DNA from 3 places in the Alteromonas sp. PRIM-21 genome. Region 3 is predicted to be linked to each of the others. Evidence: predicted binding sites of a transcription regulator. Region 3 holds the regulator's gene; each other region holds the start of a gene.
The links. The regulator FliA, encoded in region 3, starts transcription of late flagellar genes. The targets are predictions, from matches to a motif close to CTAAAGNTNNNNNNNNNNNNGCCGATA.

Region 1 (3,131 bases), on a different contig from region 3:
CTGAATCGTCTAGGCGATGAGTAAGGTCACCCGATGAAGCAACAGTAAGTAGTTCGTTCACGCGATAAAGCGGGCGTGTAATAGCGCGCACTGTGACGTAGCCAATGAAGGCTGCTACGGCAATAGAGATGAGAACAACAACAATAACAAAGGTGTTACCTGTTGTAATGGCACCGTTCACCTGATTTTCTATATGAGATGCTTTCTTATCAGCAAGATTCAGCAGGTTTTCAAGTGCGACAACACCCTGTGCGATATTTGAATCTGATGCATTAAGTGCTTGTTCAGCGTCATTTCTACGCTCTAAACGATCCACATGAAGCTGCACTACGCCGTCGTTGGCTTTTATGGCGTTGATAGCGTCATTTACTAAGTCGTTAATATCATCAAGTGTACCTGAGTCATCACGACCGCCCGCTGCTTCAACCATTTCGCTTAGCTGGGTAACTACTTTTTCAACTACAAGGTCAACTTCGTTGCCAAGTGTCTGTGAGCGAACTAGCGTTTCAGTTTTAATATATTCGTAAGAAACAGTAAGTAGCGAAAGAAGCGAAGTTTCAAGTTGACCACCAATCTCAGCAGCACGTCTGAGGTTAGGATCGCGCTGAACTGCGTCTAGGTCTGAAAAATCCAGAAGGTAGGTAGAGGCATCGTCTGCGTTATCTTCAGCATCACCTAGTTTGTCTTGTATATTGTTGCGCAAGTCGAGGTACATTTGGTGATTTTTGTACATAGCCTCAACATTAGTGATGTACGCATCATAAGATTCGCGAACACTGTTTAGCGTGTTTCTAAGCTCTGGCTCATTACTAACGGCCTGCGCTAGCTTATTGTACTCGTTTTCAAAGGTATCTTTGGCAGAGTCAAATGACGCTCTTTTGTCCTTAAGATCACTTAAATCTTCTTCTATGTAGCTTTCGAAGGTAAGTCGACCCATATTCAGGAAGCTTGCTTTTAGTGCATTACTGCCTGCCACCGTGGGCAAGGCAACGTCATTTACTTCCTCTGTTGCAGAGCCTATGGAATTGAGGTTATAAAGTGAGACAACACTTATAACGATTAGAAGTGCGCTAATCGCTACAAATCCCCCGATTACGCGTGTGGCTACCGTTATTTTCATCGGAACTCCTGGATGAGTGTTTTTTATTTTTATCCCTAACGATATTACCCGCCTCAGCTAACAAAATATAGCACTTATAAAGTGATGCTTGCTTAAATGCTGAGCAGGTAACGAAACATCATCGTTACTTTTACAAGTAAGTGTATCGGCTACAAAGACTTAATGTTTATTTTATTTAGCACTTAAGTCTAATTGTTATTACTGGTACAACCAGTTAAGCCGGGAAAAGCGGGTTCTTTCTCAGATAAGTTTCGTATCTATAGGCGTGTATACAATAATGATTCTATGCTGTAACGCTAATCAAAGCTGAGGTATCTAAATTCAACAGCGTCATACTTTGCCCCCACACGTAGCCAGTATCTAAACCAACAAATTGTGAGTTATTTGTATGACCTGATAGGGCGGCCCAGTGTCCGAAAATTACTCGCTGGCTCGTTGTGAGCTTTGTATTTTCTACTTCAAACCAAGGCTTTAAGGTGCTATTAGGACTATTAGAAACTGTACTAGGATGAGACTTGTTGTCAAAGTCGAGGGTGCCATCTGTATGAACAAACCGCATACGCGTACACGCATTTACAATAAAGCGCAGTCGCTCGTCGTCCTCAAGTTTATCTGACCACTTGTCAGGTGTATTACCGTACATCTTTGAAAGAAAAGTGGCGTAATCATCGGACTTAAGGATGTTGCTAACTTCATCACTAAGTGAAACGCACTCATCGATAGACCATTGAGGATAAAGACCAGCGTGAACCATTATTGATTGTTCGTCTAACTTCGCTGCCAGCGGGAACTGCCTCAACCAGTCGACAAGTTCTGTTAAATCTGCCGCATAAAGTAGTGGCTCTAATTTGTCTGACTTTTTCGCTTTGCGAATACCGTTTACAACAGCAAGTAAGTGAAGATCGTGGTTACCCAAAACACTACTAAATTGGCTGCCAAGAGATTTCAGAAAACGCAATGTGCTTAGCGAATCTTCTCCTCTTGCAACCAAATCGCCGACAGCAAACAGCTTGTCGTTTGTCTCGTCAAATTCTACTTTATCCAATACGCGGCGAAGGCCGTCATAACAGCCTTGAATATCGCCAATGACGTAGGTATTACCTTTAGACATAAAACCCTTAATGAAGAATGCTTGGAATAGCTAGGCGAAATACGTTTATAGGAACGCGGAAGCGCTCGCCGCTTTCTAGTTCCATTACATAATAGCCTTCCATATTGCCAACTGGTGTGTCAATGACTGCGCCGCTCGTATAGTCAAAATGTTCACCCGCTTTCATTATAGGCTGCTTTCCTACCACTCCATCACCTTCTACTTCTGACGTTTTACCGTTAGCGTCGGTTATCTTCCAGTAGCGACTAAGCAGTTGTACGGTATGCTCACTATTGTTTTCAATAGTAATGTGGTAGGCGAAAGCAAATTGCTTGGAATCTGAGGGAAGGTGCTCAGGAAGGTGACGGGTTTTCACCCGCACCTTTATATCAAGTACATCCATAGAGGAACTTACTGCTCTTGTTGGTGCTCTTTTGCCGATACAGCGTTAGCTATAGTGGCAAAGTCGTTAAGCGATAGCACTTCTGCGCGAGAAGTTGGATCTATCCCTAACTCGCGGATTTCTTCCTCACTTAAGCTGTCTTTCAGTGAGTTACGAATAGTTTTTCGGCGTTGATTAAAAGCCTGTGCGCAAACGCGCTCAAGCGTGTTTACTGATTCAACATCAACGGGTGGAGCTTGATGTGGAACTAGTTTTACAACAGCCGAGTCTACTTTCGGAGGTGGCTTGAAGGCACCTGGCGGAACATTCAAAACAGGGATCACGTGGCAATAATACTGGGCCATAACAGAAAGCCTGCCGTAGTTCTTAGAGCCAGGGCCCGCTGCTAGCCTGTTAACCACCTCTTTTTGAAGCATAAAGTGCATGTCTTCAATGCACTGAGCATGATCAAAAAGGTGGAACATTAGCGGCGTTGAAATGTTGTAAGGCAAGTTACCAAATACACGAAGCTTCTTGTC
Region 2 (3,131 bases), on a different contig from region 3:
GCGAACGTGAGCCGACAAGAACAGAAACTAAAAACCCGCCAAAATATTATTCATGCTGCATTTTCATTGCTAGACGAAAATCGCAGTCTATCGGCAATTAGCTTGCGTGAAGTTGCCCGAGAGGCCGGTATTGCTCCCACGTCTTTTTATCGACACTTTAAAGATATGGACGAGTTGGGTCTAACGCTGGTGGATGAAGCGGGTTTGGCGCTTCGCCAGCTTATGCGTCAGGCTAGAAGGCGCATTGCTTCAGGTGGTGGCGTAATCCATACCTCTGTTGAAACCTTCATGGAGTTCATCGCGGCCAATACAAATGTATTTCGATTATTACTGCGAGAGCATACCGGTACGTCTTCGGCTTACCGACTTGCAGTATTCAGAGAAATTCAACATTTCATTGATGAACTTACTGACTACATTATCGAACAGCAAGGCGTAGAATACGCCTGCGCCCAGTTACAAGCCGATGCAATGGTAAGACTGGTATTTAGTGCCGGGGCTGAAGCATTAGAAGCAGATGATAAGCTTAGAAGTGAAATAGGCGAAAGAGTGAAAGCGCAACTTCGCTTTGTTCAAGTGGGCGCTACGCAAAAAGCCTAGCGCGGAAAAGAATTTACAGTATAAAGTGTTCTTCCAAATTATATTTCAGTGTGAGCTTTTTCCTTACTTACACGCAAATTAGCTTTTGCGTGTAAGTAGAACCCCAGCCTCAATGTGATGAGTGAATGGGAATTGATCGAAAAGCGCAGACTGCGCCACTTTATGAGTTTCGCTCAAAAGCTCAAGGTTCTGCGCCAAAGTTTCGGGGTTACATGAGATATATACAATATTATCGTAATCTTGAATCATTCTAAGTGAATCTTCATCTAATCCAGCTCTTGGAGGGTCGACCAATACAGTGGTGAAATTGTAAGTACTTAAATCTATGCCTTCTAAGCGACTAAACGTGCGCTGACCTTTCATAGCTTGAGTGAATTCTTCAGCGGCGAGTCTTACGATCTTCACATTATTAAGTTGATTTTGCTCAATGTTAAACTGAGCAGCCTGCACCGAAGGTTTAGCTATTTCGGTACCCACTACATTATCAAAGTGAAGGGCTAACGGTAGTGAAAAGTTGCCGGCACCACAATACATTTCCAGTAAATCGCCCGAGAGCGGCTTTACACAATCTAGAGCCCATTCAATCATTTTACAGTTCACTTCAGCGTTAGGCTGGGTAAAGCTGTTTTCTATATGTTTGAAAACGAATTCTCTACCGTTTACTGGTAAACGCTCAATCACAAAATCGTTGTCGATAATAAGCTTTTGCTTTCTAGCGCGACCAATGATGTTTACTTTGGGAAAGTGAGTCTCAAGTGTTGCTTTTAATTCTTTTGCAGCCACTTGCCATTCTTCATCTAATTGACGATGGTATAGAAGGCTTATAACAAGTTCGCCAGACAGTGCAGAAAGGTAATCGATTTGAAATAACTTTTTTCTTAGAGTTTCGTTCGGTCTTACTTCTTCAAGCAAAAGTCTCATCGCATCGTTTATTGTTTTACAAGCCGGAGGGAAACTATCTACGCGATATTTCTCTTTCGTTTCCTGGTTAAACATGATGTGAAATAAATCATCACCTTCATGCCATACTCTAAACTCTGCACGCATACGATAGTGCGTTGGCTGCGAGGGGAATACAGAAAGCTCTGGTGCATTGAATGGAGAAAGCAACGCGGTGAGACGATTTACTTTTTCGTCCAACTGATCTTGATAGCGTTGTTGTTCATTGGTGGTCATAAAATTCTCCATTCATTATTAAGGTCGCGAATTGTAGTCCCTTAAAAAATAACTGCAACAAGCGCTCCCGACTTCTTCATTATTAGTATGCATGATTGCCTAAATAGCTTTTAGAAAAAAATGCTGTATTAAAATTAAACAATATTGATTCTTTGCCGATAATAAGAATGAGGATAGTGAGGATCAAATTATGAACGTGGGTCAAATTAAAGCTTTTATGGGAGACCAAAAGGTTGATCAGAAAGCGGATCAAAAGGCAACGGTTCACCCGAATGAAGCGCTTAAAAAGCAGCTGCAGCAAGACGGATTGCAGCAAGCCGCTGAGTTCTCGAAGCAACAAGCGGCTTCAGTATCTGTTTCAAGTAGCCAGACGAGTATCGGCTTGCGCGTGGTAAGTAGCAATATTAATCAAGCGTTAGAAATAGATGGGCAAAAACCACAAGAAACGAAAGAGAAAAATCTTGAAGAAAAGTCGAACGGTTTATTCGATTTTGAAAAAGTAGCCCGAAACGTACTTAAGTTCGTGGGCAGCGTTATTCGCGGCGCAGCCGATGGAGGTGCCAGTGACGAAAAGCTGACCGGGCTATTTAGCCAAGCAAGAGAAGGAGTAAGCCGCGGTTTCGCAATGGCTGAAAAAGATCTCGCTGGGTTTATGAATGAAGAGATTGAGCAAGGTATAACTAAAAGCCGGGATCTTATTGATACGGGTATTAATGATCTAGAAACCGATATCTTTGGTCGCCAACAGCCTAATGCTGTTCAACTTTCATCCTTAGAAGCTTTAGCTGCATCGGACGAAAAAAGCGGTAGTTTGGTAATTCGTACTAAAGATGGTGATGAGGTGAGCTTTAGTTTTGAAAGCCTGCGATCTTTCCAGGCTTCTCAGCAACTCAATTTTCAAGCTCAGGCATCTCAAGATCTATCTGGCGGAAATGGTGAACAAAATGAAAATGGTTTTTCGGCGAGCTATTCCCAACAAGCGTCTTATCAATATTATGAAAGAAGCGGTATAAGCTTTTCATTAAAAGGAGAGCTTGATGAAGAGGAATTGAATTCGATAGCTGATCTAATTGGACAAGTACAGGATCTAGCCGACACCTTTTATAGTGGCGACATCGACAAGGCTTTCGAAGAAGCACTCAGTTTAGGCTTTGACGACAAAGAGTTGGTTGGTTACGCGCTACAACTAAATAGAACAACACAAACAGAAGTGCTAAAGACATATGAAAATATTCAGCACTATAACGAAGATAAAAGCGACAACGCGAAGTTCGGTAATGTGGTTAGTCCAATCGCTCAATATCTAGAGAAGATGATGGATACCTTTGCTAACGCAGAAAGTAAGTTAGAAAGTA
Region 3 (3,131 bases):
ACTCACCCAACTCGATTTGGCGGTTCATCAGCTTTTTCCACTCTGGCATAACCTTTTCGATTCGCTCCGCGAGAAGTTCAGCGATGGGCATGCTCGCCTCTACGGCATCCATAGTAGTATTAGCAGCTTTTTCGGTTTCTTCAATTACGTAGGTAAGGCGGGACTGAGCATCAGGGATATCGTCTGTAGCTAAATTTTTGATGCGGTCGTCTATTTGAAAGTTGTTTAATGCGTCGTGGAGTTGACGCGTCAACTTGCCTACTTCAGCGAATAGCTCAACGTTTTCTTTCATTGAGACGGCTTCAAGTAGTGCATTAGCTGAAGCCTTGTCACCTTCTTCAAGAAAAGTGACAAGCTGCTTTGCTTCTTCTAACGATATTGGAACGTTTACATTCGTTGACATCCAGTAAACCTCATTTATCTGGTGAGCGTCTGGATCAACCTAAACGTTCGAATATTTTATCTAATTTTTCTTTAAGCGTTGCCGCGGTAAAAGGTTTAACAACGTAACCATTCACACCCGCTTGGGCGGCGGCAACGATCTGTTCCTTCTTCGCTTCAGCGGTCACCATAAGTACTGGCAGATGCTTAAGTTTGTCATCGGCTCTAATCGCTCGGAGCAGATCTATACCCTGCATACCAGGCATGTTCCAATCAGTAACAACAAAGTCGAAATCGCCTTGTTGTAACATAGGTAATGCGGTGCTTCCGTCATCCGCTTCCTGGATATTGGCAAAACCCAAATCTTTAAGCAGGTTTTTGATGATTCGTCTCATGGTTGAAAAGTCATCGACCACGAGAATTTTCATGCTTTTGTCCAAAATAGCCTCCACTGAGGGGTTAATTGTTTTTAATTTCTATTCTTCGTCAGCTTGCCACGACTTCATTCGTGATTTGAGTTTTAACATGGCTTGACTATGAATTTGACTGACTCTCGACTCACTTACGTCGAGAACCTCGCCTATTTCTCTTAAGTTTAGTTCTTCATCATAGTAAAGTGAAAGAACAATCGCTTCTCGCTCGGGTAATGTCGTTATTGCATGGGCCAGCGCTTTTTGAAATGCGCCCTGCATTAAATCTTCTAACGGTGCATCACTGCCTCGACTTTGCTCGGTAGTGATCACATCTTCCGACACACCTAAATCTTCAATGCCCACCAACTTCCCGGCATTTACTTCATTGAGCATCTGGTGATAATCCTGCAAGCTCACATTAAGCTTGTCAGCAATATCGGAATCTCGTGCGTCGCGCCCAGTTTCACTCTCTACCTGAGATATCGCTTCTGTTATCGCGCGACCATTTCGGTGAACAGAACGTGGCGTCCAATCACCTTTGCGTATTTCGTCCAGCATGGCACCGCGAATGCGGATACCTGCGAAGGTTTCGAAGCTTGCGCCTTTCGACCCATCAAAGTTTCGAGCGGCCTCTAACAAACCAATCATGCCTGATTGGATAAGGTCATCAACAAGTACACTCGCAGGCAGGCGCGCCATCAAATGGTGCGCAATACGCTTAACCAGAGGCGCATGTCTTTCGACTAACTGCGATTTATCTGTTTGCTGTTGATAAGCGGCTGCCTTGCTGTTCAACGTTGACTTCCTACGGCTTTTTCTGCAACTAATTGTTCAATGAAAAATTCTAAGTGGCCACCAGGCTGCGCTGGAATAGGCCAAGTAAGCGCCCTGTTTGCTAGCTTAGTTATCGCTACGGCTGCAGGAGAGCCTGGAAAAGCATCAACAATAGCTGTTTGCTTACGCACTGCTTTGCGAATATTTTCGTCAAATGGCACCGTCGCCACTAATTCTAGTGCAACATCAAGAAAACGCCCTGTCACTTTGCTTAATTTGCTAAATAATTCCTGACCTTCTCGCACATCGCGAACCATATTGGCTACAACTTTGAAGCGAAAAACACCGTGCTCACGGTTAAGGATTTTTATCAGCGCATACGCATCAGTTAGTGATGTTGGCTCATCGCAAACCACCACCATGATATCTTGGGAGGCTTTAGAAAAGCTTAGTACCATATCTGAAATGCCAGCAGCGGTGTCGACTATTAGTACGTCTATTTGAGAACGCAGCTCGCTAAACGCTCTTATTAGGCCAGCGTGCTGTGTGGGTGAGAGTTCCGCCATTGACTGCGTACCAGATGTGGCGGGAGCAATCTTAATACCGTGGGGGCCGGTTACTAAAACCTCGTCCAACGTGCACTCGCCAGAGAGTACGTGAGATAGGTTTTTCTCAACTCGCAGGCCTAGCATCACATCTACGTTTGCAAGACCTAGGTCCGCGTCAAGAACCATTACACGCTTGCCCTGCTTCGCCATGGCGATAGCAGTGTTAAGTGTAATGTTTGTTTTACCTACGCCACCTTTACCACCAGTGACGGCGATTACTTTGATTAACCGTGATTGCTTCATTTTTCTTAAGCTACTCGCTTGATCGTCAATCATACTGCTTATGCTGTTTTAATTGCGTTGTTACCACTAGTATGATTCAAACCGTACTTTTTATAAAGCTTTGCAGCAGCGGAAACCAAAGATTTCGCTTCTGCAATCTTAATGTCTTCAGGCACTTTTTGACCATCGGTGACATAACTAACCGGTAGTTGGTATTCAACCGCTGCACTAAGTACCTCTCCTAAAGAGTAGCACTCATCTAACTTTGTGAAAATACAGCCACTTAGTTCAATATCGTCATACGCTTGAATGATTCTCTGCAAAGCCGGATATTGCGTATTGGCTTGCGCTACCAAATATTTTTTAACTTTTGGCATTTGGCCATTGTCGAACTGCTTAATCTGCTTAATTAATCGACTATCACGCTGACTAAAACCTGCTGTATCAATCAATACTAGTCGCTTATGACGAAGTTGGAACAATAAATCTGCAAGTTCTTCACTAGTTTGCGCTTTTCGCACAGTACAGCCAATAATTTTTCCGTATGTCGCTAGTTGCTCATAGGCTGCAATTCTATACGTATCGATAGTAATCATAGCCACCGATTCTGCACCATATTTCTGCGCGTAGCGGGCGGCCAACTTTGCAACCGTAGTTGTTTTACCTGTACCAGTAGGCCCAACTAATGCAACGGCACCTTGTGAGCTAAGTATATCGTTTCCGGTAACATTTA

Region 1: a site for FliA is predicted at 1,264-1,290, ahead of IW644_RS08640 (HAMP domain-containing methyl-accepting chemotaxis protein). Genes of this name have one in related genera too.
Region 2: a site for FliA is predicted at 1,911-1,937, ahead of IW644_RS15770 (DUF5610 domain-containing protein). Genes of this name have one in related genera too.

What each region holds. Positions count from the first base shown of each region.
Region 1 is NZ_JADOEK010000004.1:200,930-204,060, forward strand. Features, by position in the region: gene IW644_RS08640 (HAMP domain-containing methyl-accepting chemotaxis protein) at 1-1,120, opposite strand, end outside; gene IW644_RS08645 (symmetrical bis(5'-nucleosyl)-tetraphosphatase) at 1,404-2,231, opposite strand; gene apaG (Co2+/Mg2+ efflux protein ApaG) at 2,239-2,613, opposite strand; gene rsmA (16S rRNA (adenine(1518)-N(6)/adenine(1519)-N(6))-dimethyltransferase RsmA) at 2,622-3,131, opposite strand, start outside.
Region 2 is NZ_JADOEK010000011.1:169,923-173,053, forward strand. Features, by position in the region: gene fabR (HTH-type transcriptional repressor FabR) at 7-600, shown strand; gene trmA (tRNA (uridine(54)-C5)-methyltransferase TrmA) at 679-1,776, opposite strand; gene IW644_RS15770 (DUF5610 domain-containing protein) at 1,967-3,131, shown strand, end outside.
Region 3 is NZ_JADOEK010000001.1:124,650-127,780, reverse strand. Features, by position in the region: gene IW644_RS00495 (protein phosphatase CheZ) at 1-403, opposite strand, end outside; gene cheY (chemotaxis response regulator CheY) at 438-821, opposite strand; gene IW644_RS00485 (RNA polymerase sigma factor FliA) at 858-1,589, opposite strand; gene IW644_RS00480 (MinD/ParA family protein) at 1,586-2,452, opposite strand; gene flhF (flagellar biosynthesis protein FlhF) at 2,458-3,131, opposite strand, start outside.